DNA from 2 places in the Oceanobacillus sp. E9 genome. Region 2 is predicted to be linked to the other one. Evidence: predicted binding sites of a transcription regulator. Region 2 holds the regulator's gene; the other holds the start of a gene.
The links. The regulator Rex, encoded in region 2, represses fermentation and respiration genes when NADH is low (regulators of the CRP and FNR family bind a similar motif). The targets are predictions, from matches to a motif close to TTGTGAAATATTTCACAA.
Positions count from the first base shown of each region.

Region 1: the regulator Rex is predicted to act here: its motif matches at 4,083-4,100, upstream of qoxA (cytochrome aa3 quinol oxidase subunit II).

Region 1 covers NZ_LSNA01000005.1:51,533-59,217, forward strand. Annotated here, with positions in the region: gene AQ616_RS03980 (hypothetical protein) at 1-163, shown strand, start outside; gene qoxD (cytochrome aa3 quinol oxidase subunit IV) at 216-500, opposite strand; gene AQ616_RS03990 (cytochrome (ubi)quinol oxidase subunit III) at 502-1,098, opposite strand; gene qoxB (cytochrome aa3 quinol oxidase subunit I) at 1,095-3,047, opposite strand; gene qoxA (cytochrome aa3 quinol oxidase subunit II) at 3,094-3,978, opposite strand; gene AQ616_RS04005 (EAL domain-containing protein) at 4,232-5,449, shown strand; gene AQ616_RS04010 (exonuclease SbcCD subunit D) at 5,570-6,733, shown strand; gene AQ616_RS04015 (AAA family ATPase) at 6,749-7,685, shown strand, end outside.
Region 2 covers NZ_LSNA01000009.1:295,798-303,482, reverse strand. Annotated here, with positions in the region: gene AQ616_RS17610 (FtsW/RodA/SpoVE family cell cycle protein) at 1-789, shown strand, start outside; gene AQ616_RS17605 (transporter associated domain-containing protein) at 848-1,669, opposite strand; gene AQ616_RS17600 (ABC-F family ATP-binding cassette domain-containing protein) at 1,860-3,791, opposite strand; gene AQ616_RS17595 (redox-sensing transcriptional repressor Rex) at 3,938-4,567, shown strand; gene AQ616_RS17590 (YdiK family protein) at 4,647-4,841, opposite strand; gene AQ616_RS17585 (CPBP family intramembrane glutamic endopeptidase) at 4,845-5,543, opposite strand; gene groES (co-chaperone GroES) at 5,821-6,102, shown strand; gene groL (chaperonin GroEL) at 6,166-7,685, shown strand, end outside.

The sequences.
Region 1 (7,685 bases), on a different contig from region 2:
ACTATTTATTTATGGATATTTTGTAAGCGATTTAACCGCGGTGACTGCTATTGGTATAGGGTTGGTAATGGGCTCAACTTTCATCTTTATTATGGGTGTTTTCTTAGTAGCAACAGAGGAATCTTTTGTTAGCGAGAAAGAACAACGAACAAATTTATATTAAAGATAGGCATATAAAAAAGCCAAAGGCAAAAGTGCCTTTGGCTTTTTCGAATCTACATATATCCCCAAACCATTGCGAGTAATGATCCGAATACGGTGAGCAATGCAATCAATGCACCGTAATAAATACTTGTATATATTGTACCTTTATCTTCACTTTCTCCTGCGTGCATAAATACAATCAGTTGTACTCCAGCTTGAATGAATGCTGTAACAATAAGAATTGTTAAGCCCATTGCAAAGGACATGTCTAAAAAGTAGACGCTCAGCGCAATCACTGTGAGGAGCAGGGAAAAGATAAATCCGTTAACCTGCTTCATAGGGAATAATTCTTTCATGTTACATCATTCCTTTCAAGTACACAAAGCTAAAGATGAAGATCCACATTACATCAAGGAAATGCCAATATAATGAGAATATAAATGATTTATTCGCTGTTTGAGCAGTTAAGCCGTGCTTTACTAATTGAATAATAATCATTATTCCCCAGAATAGACCAAATGTAACGTGCGCTCCGTGTGTTGCTAGGGTAGTAAATAATGTTGCAGTGAAACCACTTGTTTGTAGTGTTGCGTTTAAGTGATAGAAATGAATAAACTCATAAATTTCAACACTGACAAACGCTGCACCAAGTGCAAGTGTAACAATCAGAAAACCGATCATTGCTTTAGTACGTTGGATTCGCATTGCATGTATTGCTAAACCAATTGTAAAACTACTCGTTAATAAGATCATTGTATTAATGATGACAGGTCCAATTTCGAAGATTTCTGCTGCGCCTGGACCGGAACCGACACGACCTTCATAAATAAAGTAGCTTGTAAACAGTGTAGCAAATAACATGATCTCTGCACCTAAGAATATCCAAAAACCAAGGATATTCATCTTATTTTGTTCGGTACTGTACTCAAGAGGTTGATTAGAATCTATTTTCATTTCTTGTCACCTCCAAATTTCTTTTCAGTCTCAATAATTTCTTCTTTATGGATATGGTGACCATCATCTTTTTCAAATGTACGGTATAGTAGACAGCCTAGTATTCCTATTGCTCCTACAATAGCTCCGGCCCACACATGGAATACAAAGAAGAAACCAAAGATAAAGAAGAAACCTGCTAATATAATGGACCAACCACTGTTATTTGGCATATGGATGTCACTAATTGGTTCTTTAAACAACTGATATCCGTTTTTCTTGTAATCCCAAAATGCTTCTTCTGAATCTACAGTTGGTGTAACAGCAAAATTATACTCTGGAACTGGATTATGCGTAGCCCATTCTAAAGAGCGAGCGTTCCATGGATCATCTCCAACATTTCTTGGTGCATGACGGAAACTATAGTAAATATTGAATACCAGAAGGATAAATCCTAGGGTTAATAATGCTACTCCACCAAACGATAGTAAGTTTAATGGACCGAAACCAGAAGCTTCCGAATAAGTGTACATACGTCTTGCTTGCCCGTCTAATCCTGTGATGTACATTGGGAAAAAGGATAGACAGAAACCGATAACGATATTCCAGAATGCCCATTTACCAATTCTTTCGTTTAGTAAGAAACCAAACATTTTTGGCCAGTAATAAATTAATCCTGCAATCATCGCAAATACTACACCAGGAATAATTACATTATGGAAGTGAGCAACTAAGAACATCGTATTGTGATATTGATAATCAGCACTTGCGATCGAGAGCATTACACCAGTTACTCCACCAATCGTGAATAAAGGAATAAATGCGATGGAATAAAGCATTGGTGTGGTAAATCGAATTTTACCTTTCCACATGGTCAGTAGCCAGTTAAATATCTTAATTCCGGTTGGAACTGCTATCGCCATCGTTGTAATGGAGAAGATACTATTTGTAAGTGCACCTTGACCCATTGTAAAGAAATGGTGAACCCAAACAACAAAGGATAATAGTGAGATAATAACCATGGAAGCTACCATCGATTTATAACCATATAAGTTTCTTTGAGAGAATGTCGAGATAATCTGACTGTAAATACCAAATGCCGGTAATATCAAAATATATACTTCTGGGTGTCCCCATATCCAGAATAGGTTTGCCCACATCATATCCATACCGCCATCAGATGTTGTAAAGAAATTCGTAAAGAACTGACGGTCAAGAGTACCCATTAATAGGGCAATTGTTAAAACAGGGAATGCAAATACAATAATTATATTTGTAATTAATGCAGACCAAGTGAACATTGGCATTTTCATCAATTTCATACCTGGTGCACGCATTTTTATAATCGTGACTACAAAGTTAATACCAGTCATCAGTGTACCGATACCAGATATCTGTAATGCCCAGTTGTAGTAGTTAACACCTACATGTTCACTAAACTCTGGTCCTGCTAGTGGATAATAATTTGTCCATCCAGCATCAGGTGATCCTCCGACTACGAAGGAAATATTGAATAACATTGCACCAGCAAAGTATAGCCAGAAACTTAGTGCGTTTAAGCGAGGGAATGCAACATCTCGCGCACCAATTTGCAATGGAATAACATAGTTCATTAAACCAATAATAAATGCCATGGCCATGAAGAAAATCATAACCACACCATGGGTAGTAAATATTTCATTATAGTGTTGTGCATCTAAGAAACTGTTATCAGGAACTGAAGTTTGTAGACGCATCATAACTCCATCAGCACCACCACGGAAAAGCATTAGAAGTGCTGAAATTATATACATAATTCCTATACGTTTATGGTCAACGGTAGTCAACCATTCGTTCCAAAGATATCCCCATTTCTTGAAGTAGGTAATACCTACAACAACTGCTATAGAAACAAGTGCAATGGCAACCAGGGATGCATAAAGCATCGGATCGTCATGCGGAGGAATGGCAAATCTTTCTAATATATTCATATTTATGAATCTCCTTTCGATGCTCTTGTTGCATGAATCTTATAAATTAGTGATGATGGTGTCCTTCGTCATTAGAATCGGATGGTCCGTGATTATGTGGACTGTTCTCACCTTCAGGAGCAGGTTTAAATTCTTGATGTGTTCCTGTGAATGTCATTTGACCGAGATGACCTGGTTCTAATATTTCTTCAAATTTTTCTTCAGTAAGAGGATCTGCTGTAGCATGAATTTCCTCTACCCAAGTGTCGAATTCGTCATGAGGCATAACTGTTACATTAAACATATTTTCCGCAAAACCTTCACCATTAAAGTTAGAGTTTCTTCCTACAAAATCGCCTGAATGATCAGCGACTACATTCAATGTATTTACCATGTCAGCCATCGCATATTTTTGTCCAGCTAGTTGAGGAACCCAGAAACTAGAGATTGTACTATGAGAATATAATCTAAATTCTACATTTCTATCCTGTGGTATAAATACATAGTTTACAGTTTCAATGTCTTGTTCTGGATAACTAAAATGCCATTTCCAGTTTGAAGATGAAGCATAAATAACTAAAGGTTCGTCATCTTTATACCCTTCTGGTACAGATTCTACTTGATACGTAGATATTACAGAAACAACTGCTAAGAATGCTACTATTAATACTGGAACACCAACAATAATTCCTTCTACAACAGGACTTCCTTCTATGTGTGGTGGCTCATAATCGTCACTTTGTTTTGAAGCTCTATACTTAAACAAAACAATTGCTAGCATTACCATCACAACAATTACAATTAATGCCATCGTTATAATTGAAATCCATATAACATTTGCGGTCGTTGCTGCTTGTGGCCCCTTAGGATCAAGTACGAGTAATGGTTCACAACCTGCTAAAAATAAGGCTGTTGCTGTTAATAACATTATATAGGCCCACTTTTTATTCATGTAGATACCCCTTTCATCGGTATGTTTATGGATAGTATTCTAAATCCTATCAAGTTAACATGTCAGTGACAATATTAATACTCGTAAACTAAAATAACAAGAGTTTGAGAAATGCTTCACAAAATGTTCATTAATATGTGGATTTTGTATGGTAACTAAAAAAAATGTAACAGAACACTTGACATGATTATGAGTTAAAAAGGAAGAGAGGTACTTGTTTGCTGTGATATAATAGTCTAAAGGGGGATTAGATATGGATCCGTTAGATGTAATGTTAGATATGGACCAATTACTTCCTTATTATAAAGCGATCGTCAGCGCAGATACGCAAATGATCATTGGATATGAAGTGATTGCTTATTTTCAAAATAAGCATGGGAAGTTACAACGTATGGATTGTTTTTTTGATGATGTATCCATTCCGGATGAATTTCGTATTGAAGTAAATACTTATCTTCAGCGTAAAGCTATAGAAAATAAGCTTGAAAAGCAAGATAAAAGTTTTCTATCTTTCTACTATGACGCTGATTTACTTGTACGAAACAACGGTGAAGCATTACTTGCAATACTTGAAGAATACCAATCAAAAGGATTAAAATTAAATGAAATTATATTAGAAGTGAAAGACACTGCATTTCCTAAAGATATGGATCAACTATCCAACCTAATAAAATATTTAAAAACATTAGGCGTAAAAGTTAGTATTCAACTGGAAAATCCAAATGGTATCCTTGACCAATTAGCTACATTACATCCAAATGTATTAAAAGTAGATACAAGTTTTCTAAAGGATGATTTACTACCTCATCTATACAAAGATGTCTATCATGCAATTTCCATGTTGTCACGCAAAATTGGTGCGTCTCTCCTGTTTAAAGGAATTAATAATTATAATCAATTTAATTATGCATGGAGAAGTGGGGGCCAATACTATCAAGGTAGGTACTTAATTCATCCTCAAAATGACTTTGTAGAAGTTGATAGCTGTAAATCAGTCATTCAAGTTAGTTTTAAGCAATTCGTTACATATGAACGAAAAAAGGGGAAAGCGCAACTGGAACTTCTAGAAAAAATACATGCTACGTTTACTAGTATTTTAACACAATCGACTTTAACAGATAACTATGACGAATTTATATTAAATGTAGGTAAGGCATGTAAAGAATTCGCATTTCGGGTTTATATTTGTAATGAGGAAGGTATTCAACTTTCTTCCAACGCAGAAAAAGATCAAGAAGATACGTGGAAACTGGTTAAAGAAGGTTTAAATAAAAACTGGAGTTGGCGACCTTATTTCTTTGAAAATGTAATGAGGATGAACTTAGAGAAGAAAGGTTTACTTTCTGATCTGTATACGGATATAGATAAGTCGGAATTAATCCGTACATATTCTTATCCGCTTACAGATGGACGGTATATATTTTTAGATATTCCTTATCGTTATTTATTTGAGCAAGAAGGATTATTATAAAGGGGAGCTAAAATTAGTGGGGGGCTATATTCCCCCCCCCCCGCTTAAATGTTGTTAGAGTAGGTCATTACATTACTTTCTGTTACATACAAAAAAAGAACTTATGCTAGGAGTGAAATAATGAAAATATTCCATACTGCAGATTGGCATTTGGGAAAGCTGGTTCAAGGAATTTATATGACAGAAGACCAAAATTATATACTAAATCAATTTGTTGCGGAAGTTGAAAAGGAACAACCGGATGTAGTAATTATTGCGGGAGACCTCTATGATCGAGCAGTTCCTCCAGTTGACGCAGTACACTTATTAGACAAGACATTAGATAAAATAATCCATGGACTTAATATTCCGGTATTAGCAATTGCTGGAAACCATGATAGTCCTGGAAGGCTACATTTTGGAAGTGGATTAATGAAAGAGAACGGTTACCATGTTACCGGTAAATTATCAACAGAATTAGAACCAGTCATTTTGAAAGATTCTTTTGGGGAAGTACATTTTCATTTTATTCCTTATACGGATCCTAGTACGGTGCGCACTATTTTTAAAAATGACGAGATCATTACACATGATGATGCTGCAAAATATATAATAAATAAAATTCGTGAAAATATGGCTCCTCATGCAAGGCATGTCGCTATTGGACATGCTTTTGTCACGCCATTTGGTGAAGAACGTGAGAATACAAGTGATTCGGAACGTCCGCTTTCCATAGGTGGAGCAGAATATGTAGATGCACATCATTTTAAAATATTTGACTATACAGCACTGGGACATCTCCATCAAGCGCATTATGTATTAGATGAAAAAATCCGTTATTCTGGATCTCCTTTGAAATATTCTATATCAGAAGAAAATCATAAAAAAGGCTTTCTTATTGTAGAGTTGGCTGAAAATGGGGAAGTCTGTGTTGAGAAAAGGCACTTATATCCACTTAGAGATATGCGTCGTGTGAAAATGACGATAGAGCAAATTTTTAATGAAAACCGAAGCGATGATTATGTGTTTGTTCAATTAATGGATCAGACTCCAGTATTATCGCCAATGGAAAAAGTCCGCTCTATCTATCCAAATGCAATGCATGTTGAACGAGCTCAAGTTTCACCAATTTCTTTGAAAGATGAAGATTCAATACCGAAGACAAAAATGAATGAAATGGAACTTTTCCATGCTTTTTATAAAGAAGTAAAAGGTGAAGGACCTTCAGAAGAGGCAATTGAAATTATTAAAACAATAATGGATGAATTAAATAAAGAAGAACATAAAGAAGTCAAGGCGAAGTGAATGGAGGTGTAAATATTGCGACCATTATATCTTAAATTAACTGCTTTTGGACCTTATAAAGATACAGAAATAATTGACTTTACCAAATTAGGTGACGTACAGCTTTTTTCTATATCAGGCAATACAGGAGCAGGAAAAACAACGATATTTGATGGAATTGCCTTTGCTTTATATGGTAGAGCTAGCGGATCCGATCGAGAAGATAACCGATTACTTCGAAGTGATTTTGCAGAGGATCACGTACACACATCCGTAGAATTGGTCTTTACGATTAAAGAGAAAATCTATCGAGTATTACGTCAGCCTGGTCACATAAAAAAAGGAAATAAAACAAAGACCGGTGAGAAGTATGAACTATTTGAAATAACGGATCTACAAGAAATTTCGATAGTAGACAGACAGATTGTGAGTGAGATAGATAAAAAGATTGAAGAGCTAATAGGTCTGACACAAGATCAATTTAAACAAATAGTCATGCTACCTCAAGGTGAATTTCGAAAACTATTAACCTCAGAAACGGAGAATAAAGAAGCAATATTAAGAAGGTTATTTAAAACAGAACATTATAAGTATATGAATGAAATATTGCGTCAGAAAAAAAGTACTTTTGAACAATCGTATAATCGAGTATCGGATCAGTTAGATCAAACAATGAAGCAAATTTCTTCTATTTTTCCACTCCGTGAGAATTCCAAATTACAAGATGTATTTCAAGCAGAGTATTATAATGTACAGCAGGTTCTAGAAGCGATGAATGATGAAAAAGTATATTATCAACACGAAATCGAAAAGAAAAACCAACAATACATTTCTAGCTATAAGAATCATGATACTGCACTGAAGGAATATTATGCGGCAAAGCATATAAATGAACAGTTTGATCAACTTCGAGTGAAAAAACTTCATAGTCAGGAGTTAATGAATAAGGAAGCAGATATACACCAATTGGAAA
Region 2 (7,685 bases):
ATAACTGGCCATAAAGAAAAGATAGAAGTTCAAACTATGAAAACGGATATTATGTTACTACTTAAACTGATTGTTTATACATTGATACCAGTTGGGTTAATTATGCTACAGCCTGATTTTGGTACGTCGATGGTGTATTTGTTTATTGCAGGAATGATGACTATTTTATCAGGTATTAATTGGAAGATTATTGTTTCATTAATTGTCGGTTTGATATCTATAGCAGCAGCTGCTATTCTAGCAATTATTCGATTTCCGCAATTTGCCATTGATGTTCTTGGAGTCGCACCATATCAAGTTGATCGAATTATGACTTGGTTTGATCCATCACAACAATCAGCAGATGCGACATTCCAGTTCGAACGCTCACATATGTCATTAGGTTCTGGGCAATTGTTTGGTAAAGGAATGAGTGGTTTAGAAGTACAATATCCAGAAGCGCATACAGACTTTATCTTTTCTGTAATTGGTGAAAGCTTTGGATTTATTGGAAGCGCAATTGTAATTTTTCTTTACTTTATGCTTTTATACCGTTTAGTAACTTTAGGTTTAAGCATTTATAAACATTCACCATTTGGCACATATTTCTGCTTTGGATTTTTAAGTTTGATGCTTATCCATGTGTTTCAAAATATCGGGATGACAATTGGGATCATGCCTATTACAGGAATTCCGTTACTACTTATAAGCTATGGAGGTAGTTCTGTCATGTCCACTATGTTAGGATTGGCAATAGTTTACCGAGTAGCGGTGGAACATACGATACAAAATGACTATCTATTTAAATAAAAGCTATAAAAAAACTCTCTGAATCCATCATTGTGGATAAAGAGAGTTTTTTATCTTATTAACTAGGTTGCTTATGAAACTGATCGATAAATGTTACTCCTTCTTCATAAATGGTTGCTATAACAGAATGTATTTGTTGTGAAGATATTTCAGTTACTTCGAATTGTACATTTTTATAGAGAAGGTTCGGCTTCTCATGATTGGCAGGAATATAGCCTAATTGATCGATTAAGAAATCACTTAAAGTATTAAAATTCTCTTCAGGAAAAGTGATGCCCAGTATACCTTCTAATTCGTACAATGGTGAATGAGCATGAATTCGGTATCTATTTCCAGCCAGTTGTTGGATAAAAGATGGTTTATTCAATACATAACTATCATCTTCTTGAAGGACATCAGTAACCATTTCTTTAACCATATCTTCCGTTGTAATGAGACCTTCTGTGCCACCATATTCATCTAAAACAATCGCAAGTGCAATCTGTTCTTTTTGCATATCCTTAAATGCAAGGTCTACACGTTGTGATTCTAAGATAAAGAAGGGATTATGCATGATATTTCGAAGTTGAAACTTGGTGGTATCATTATGTTTATGTAAGTAAGAAAGTACGTCTTTTACGTGAATAATTCCTACTATTTGGTCGATATCTTCTTCGAATACAGGATATCTGTTATATGGATTATTTATAATAACATCCATTACTTCCTCATAGGGTGTATCAACTTCAAGCACACAGATATCTAAACGATGAACAACGATATCCGAAATATGTTTATCATTAAATTCATAGATGTTTGTTTCAGGTTCAGCTGATGCGTGCCCTTTTGTTTTTTTAAGCGCACTTGTATTGATTACCAGCAGCCCCTTTTTCCAAGTCATAAAACATGCTATGCCTACAATTAGACTAAGTAAACCTATCAGCGCTATCGTCAAAAGCTAACGACCTCCATGGTTTTTTATTAAATTTTTATCCGGAAATATGCCATCACTTAGACAGTCCGCATATATAAAAAAAACAGGCAAGTTTAAACTTACCTGTTGATAATTATAAACGAAAATAAATATTTTTTCAATTATCTAACTCTTCCAAACTTGTCCATTGCTCTAATAAGTCATCAAGTTTTTGTTTGGACGTGTTTGTTTCTTCCGTTAGCTCTAATGCTTTTTCGTGATTTTCATACACTTCTGGTAACGTCATTTGTTCTTCTAAATGTGCAATATGCTCTTCTGTGGATTCAATTTGTTTTTCAAGTTCAGCAATCTGTCTTTTTCGCTTTCTTTCTTCACTTTGTTTCTGTTTTTCTTCTTTAAAGTTTCTTTTTTTATCAGAAACAGTTACTGATTGAACAGCGTTTTCCATCTGAAGACGAGCAAGTTCTGCTTCTTCTGCTTTTTTCTCTAAATAATAATCATAGTCACCAAGATACATTTTAATTCCTTGTGGACTCATTTCAGCTACTTGGTCTGCGATTCGATTAATAAAATAACGATCATGCGAAACAAATATAATCGTGCCAGGAAAATCAGCTAATGCACCTTCTAACACTTCTTTACTATCAATGTCTAAGTGGTTCGTTGGTTCATCTAGAATAAGCAAATTTGCTTTTTGCATTTTTAATTTAGATAATGCTAAACGTGATTTTTCTCCACCACTTAATGCAGATACTGGCTTTAACACGTCATCGCCAGAGAATAAGAAATTACCTAGAATCGTACGAATATCTTTTTCGTTCACTAGAGGATACTCATCCCACAATTCTTGAAGCACAGTTTTATTCGAGTGAAGTTCGGTTTGTTCCTGATCATAGTAGCCAACTTGTACATTCGTCCCTAATTGAATATCTCCTTCGAAAGGAAACTCTTTTTCCACAATAGTCTTTAATAACGTTGTTTTTCCAATTCCATTCGGGCCAACTAATGCGATACGGTCTCCGCGATTTGCATGGAGATGAACATGGCGAAATGTAGGGTCTTGTTGTTCTTCATATCGAAAACCCAAATCAGAGATTTTCAACACATCATTTCCACTACGACGATTAATCTGAAATGACATCGAAGCGGATGATTCATCCCCCATTGGACGATCCATTCTTTCCATTTTTTCTAATTGCTTTCGTCTACTTTGTGCTCGTTTTGTCGTGGAAGCACGAACGATATTTTTTTGAATAAATTCTTCCATTCGTTTAATATCCGTTTGTTGTTTTTCATATTCTTTCATTTCTTGTTCGAAATTGAGTGCTTTTTGTTCTAAGTATTTACTGTAGGTACCGTGATATTTTTTAGAATGATGTCTAGAAATTTCATAAACTATAGAAACCGTTCTATCAAGAAAATAACGGTCGTGGGAAACAATCACAATAGCACCAGGGTAATTAACGAGATAACCTTCTAACCATGTAAGTGTATCAATGTCCAGATGGTTTGTAGGCTCATCGAGGATGAGTAATTGAGGTTTTTGTAGCAATAATTTACCGAGAGCAAGTCTTGTTTTTTGCCCGCCACTTAATTCGTTAATCGGTGCTCGATAATCGTAATCTCCAAATGAGAGTCCAGTAAGTACCGATTTTATATCCGATTCATACGTATAACCACCATCTGATTGATAGCGAACTTGTAAGTCATCATATTCCTTTAAAATTAGTTGGTAACTAGCATCATCCACTGCAGTAGGATCTGCCATTTTTGTTTCTAATTCACGTAACTTTTTCTCCATTTGTTTTAAATGGGAAAACACATCTTCCATTTCATTCCAAATGGTTTTTCCTGATTCCAATTTCATATGTTGCGACAGGTAACCATAGGTAAGGTCTTTCGGTTTGAAAAACTCTCCTTCATCATAAGGGATTTCATTTGCCATTATTTTTAGCAATGTCGATTTTCCTGCACCATTTCTCCCGACGATGGCAATTCGATCTTGGTCTTTTATTTCTACTTTTATATTAGACAAAATCTCTTCTGTGCCAAAAGATTTTGATATTCCGTTTAATTGCATCAGTATCATTTTATTGTCACCTCATATTACTAGTTTAGCTTATCGCCATAGAAGGGACAATATTATTGTGAAAAATGTCACGACTTCTAAGGATAAATCTGTTAAAATAAATATAGTATGATAATTATTCTAAGCATTGAAAAGAGGAAGGTCGTATGGAACAAAACAAGATTCCGCAAGCAACTGCAAAACGCTTGCCATTATATTATCGTTTCATTAACAACTTAAATCAACAAGGAAAAAAGCGTGTATCATCAAAAGAATTAAGTGAAGCGGTTAAAGTAGATTCCGCAACCATTCGCAGAGATTTCTCTTATTTCGGTGCACTAGGTAAAAAAGGATACGGATACAATGTCGAATATTTATTAGGATTTTTTAAACGTACGTTAGATCAACATGAAATAACAGAAGTAGCATTAATAGGTGTTGGAAATTTAGGTACAGCTTTCTTACATTATAATTTTATGAAAAATAATAATATCCGTATTACCATTGCATTTGATGCTGATGAGAATAAGGTAGGCACCGATATCGGAGGAGTTCCAGTCTATCATATTGACGAACTAGGGGAAAGATTAAAGGACACAGAGGTTGCGATTTTAACGATACCTGCAGATGAAGCAGATGCGATAGCCAACCAACTGGTCGATCATGGTGTTAATGGTATATTAAATTTTACCCCAGCAAGAATTACAGTACCAAGTCATATTCGTGTGCATCATATTGATTTAGCGATTGAACTTCAATCACTTGTGTATTTTCTTAAACATTATTCATTACAGTAATTATTTCATTATTTTAAATCGATTATTATGTAAGCGTTTGTTGAAATTTGCTTAAAGAAAAAGTAGACTGAGATGCAGTCTACTTTTTCTTTTTTATTTTATTGTGATAACCAAACATCTTAAAAGAACAAAAGAAGCATAAAGCAGAGACTGCTGAAAAAATCAATGTAACGGAATTCCAAACGGTGCTCTCCTTACTTTGAACCCCAAAGTATATAAAAGCTATTCCAACCAGAAAGTATAGAATTGCTCTTGTTAAATAAGGATGTTTCATGGATTAACCTCCAAAGAATATCATTTGCATCTCATCTAACATTCGCTGCAGTTCCTCAGGATCAATATTATATTGCATTAATACAACAAAGGAGTTCATTGCTGCGTGAACGATGATAGGCACAATGATACGTTTTGTTTTTACATAAAGGAAAGCAAAAACAAATCCCATGGATGCATAAATAAGAATATGCGTAGGGTCTAAGTGAATAAAGCCAAATATGACTGCTGATAGTAACCCTGCGAAAAAGAAATTCATCCGTTTATATAGCTCTCCAAAGATAATTTTTCGGAATATGATTTCTTCCAAAATCGGAGCTAAAATAGCCGGGACGATCATAAATATCGGTGCTGCTCGAGTAATATCCATAATTTGTTGTGTGTTCTCTGAACCAGGATCAATCCCTAAAGCTATTTCGATTTGGGCAGCAATACCTTGCGCGAATAAAGCCATAAAGAAACCAGCGATGGACCAAAGTATTATGCTTTCAATGCCTGCTGCATTATCATTTCGCATTTGCATATCTGGTTTTAGAAGATATAGCGTAATGAGTACCGCTAATCCAAAGGAAAATATTGACCAATAAATCGTTGCATCCATTAAAGATAAGTCTAAAACGACCGCTAAAATTGGGGCGAAGAGAGCCCCTGAAAGCTGCATAATAATATATGTAAGAATGACATACCAATATCTGCGACTCAAATAAAACGCTCCTTTATCATGTACTGTATTAATTACTATAGTTTAACATATGCATATATAGTTATTATAATCAGAACACGCTATTAAATGAAAAGAAAATGAAGTATTATTTTTCTATAACTGAGTACTACATATGTTGAATAAAAAATATAATTTCTTCACTCTTTTTTGCTTGCATTTTTTTATAGAATTAATTATTATAATAATTGTGATTAGCACTCAACTGTGAAGAGTGCTAATAAAATAAAATGATATCGAATTAAGGAGGCATTTCTACATGATTAAACCATTAGGAGATCGTGTTGTTATCGAACTTGTTGAACAAGAAGAAACAACTGCAAGCGGAATCGTACTTCCAGACTCTGCAAAGGAAAAACCGCAGGAAGGTAAAGTAGTAGCAGTTGGTTCTGGACGTGTAGAAAATGGAGAAAAGATCGCTCTTGAAGTTTCAGAAGGAGATCGTATCATTTTTTCTAAATTTGCTGGTACAGAAGTGAAATATGAAGGTACAGAATACTTAATTCTTCGTGAAAATGATATTTTAGCTATTATAGGCTAAACTCTTATGAGAAATTTAGACTGAATAATAAAATACGTAACTACATTCAAGGAGGAATAAAGAATGGCTAAAGACTTAAAATTTAGTGAAGACGCTCGTCGCGCAATGCTACGTGGTGTAGATACATTGGCAGATGCAGTAAAAGTTACGCTTGGACCAAAAGGACGTAATGTTGTATTAGATAAAAAATTCGGCTCACCTCTAATTACTAATGATGGTGTTACAATTGCAAAAGAAATTGAATTAGAAGATGCATTTGAAAATATGGGTGCACAATTAGTATCTGAAGTTGCATCAAAAACAAATGATGTTGCTGGTGATGGTACTACAACTGCAACTGTACTTGCTCAAGCAATGATTCGTGAAGGATTGAAAAACGTAACCTCTGGTGCGAACCCAGTGGGAATCCGTCGCGGTATTGAAAAAGCTGTGGCAGAAGCAGTAACTGAATTAAAATCTATCTCAAAACCAGTTGAATCTAAAGAATCCATTGCGCAAGTAGCTGCTATCTCTGCTGCTGATGATGAAGTAGGTCAATTGATTGCTGAAGCAATGGAACGCGTAGGTAACGATGGTGTTATTACAATTGAAGAATCTAAAGGATTCAACACAGAACTTGAAGTAGTAGAAGGTATGCAATTTGATCGTGGATATGCTTCTCCATACATGGTTACTGATCAAGATAAAATGGAAGCAGTTCTAGAAGATCCATATATCTTAATTACAGATAAGAAAATTGCAAATATCCAAGAAGTGCTACCAGTATTAGAACAAGTAGTTCAACAAGGTAAACCGCTTCTAATGATCGCTGAAGATGTAGAAGGCGAAGCACTTGCTACATTAGTAGTGAACAAACTTCGCGGTACATTTAACGCAGTAGCTGTAAAAGCTCCTGGATTTGGTGACCGTCGTAAAGCAATGCTAGAAGATATCGCAGTACTAACTGGTGCAGAAGTAATCACTGAAGATCTTGGATTAGATCTTAAATCTGCTGGTATCGAACAATTAGGTCGCGCTTCTAAAGTTGTTGTAACAAAAGAAAACACAACAGTAGTAGAAGGTTCTGGTGACCCAGAAGCAATTTCTAGCCGTGTAGCACAAATCCGTGCACAAGCAGAAGAATCTACTTCTGATTTCGATAAAGAAAAATTACAAGAACGCCTAGCGAAATTAGCTGGTGGTGTAGCAGTAATCAAAGTTGGTGCAGCTACTGAAACAGAATTGAAAGAACGTAAGCTTCGTATTGAAGATGCACTTAACTCTACTCGTGCAGCAGTAGAAGAAGGTATCGTAGCTGGTGGTGGTACAGCATTACTTAACGTATACAGTAAAATCGCTGAACTATCATTAGTAGGTGACGAAGCAACTGGTGCAAGCATTGTACTACGTGCAATCGAAGAGCCAGTACGTCAAATCGTACACAATGCTGGACTAGAAGGTTCTATCATTGTAGAACGTCTAAAAGGCGAAAAAGTTGGTATTGGTTACAATGCAGCAACTGACGAGTGGGTAAACATGGTAGACGCTGGTATCGTTGACCCTACTAAAGTTACTCGTTCTGCATTACAAAACGCAGCATCTGT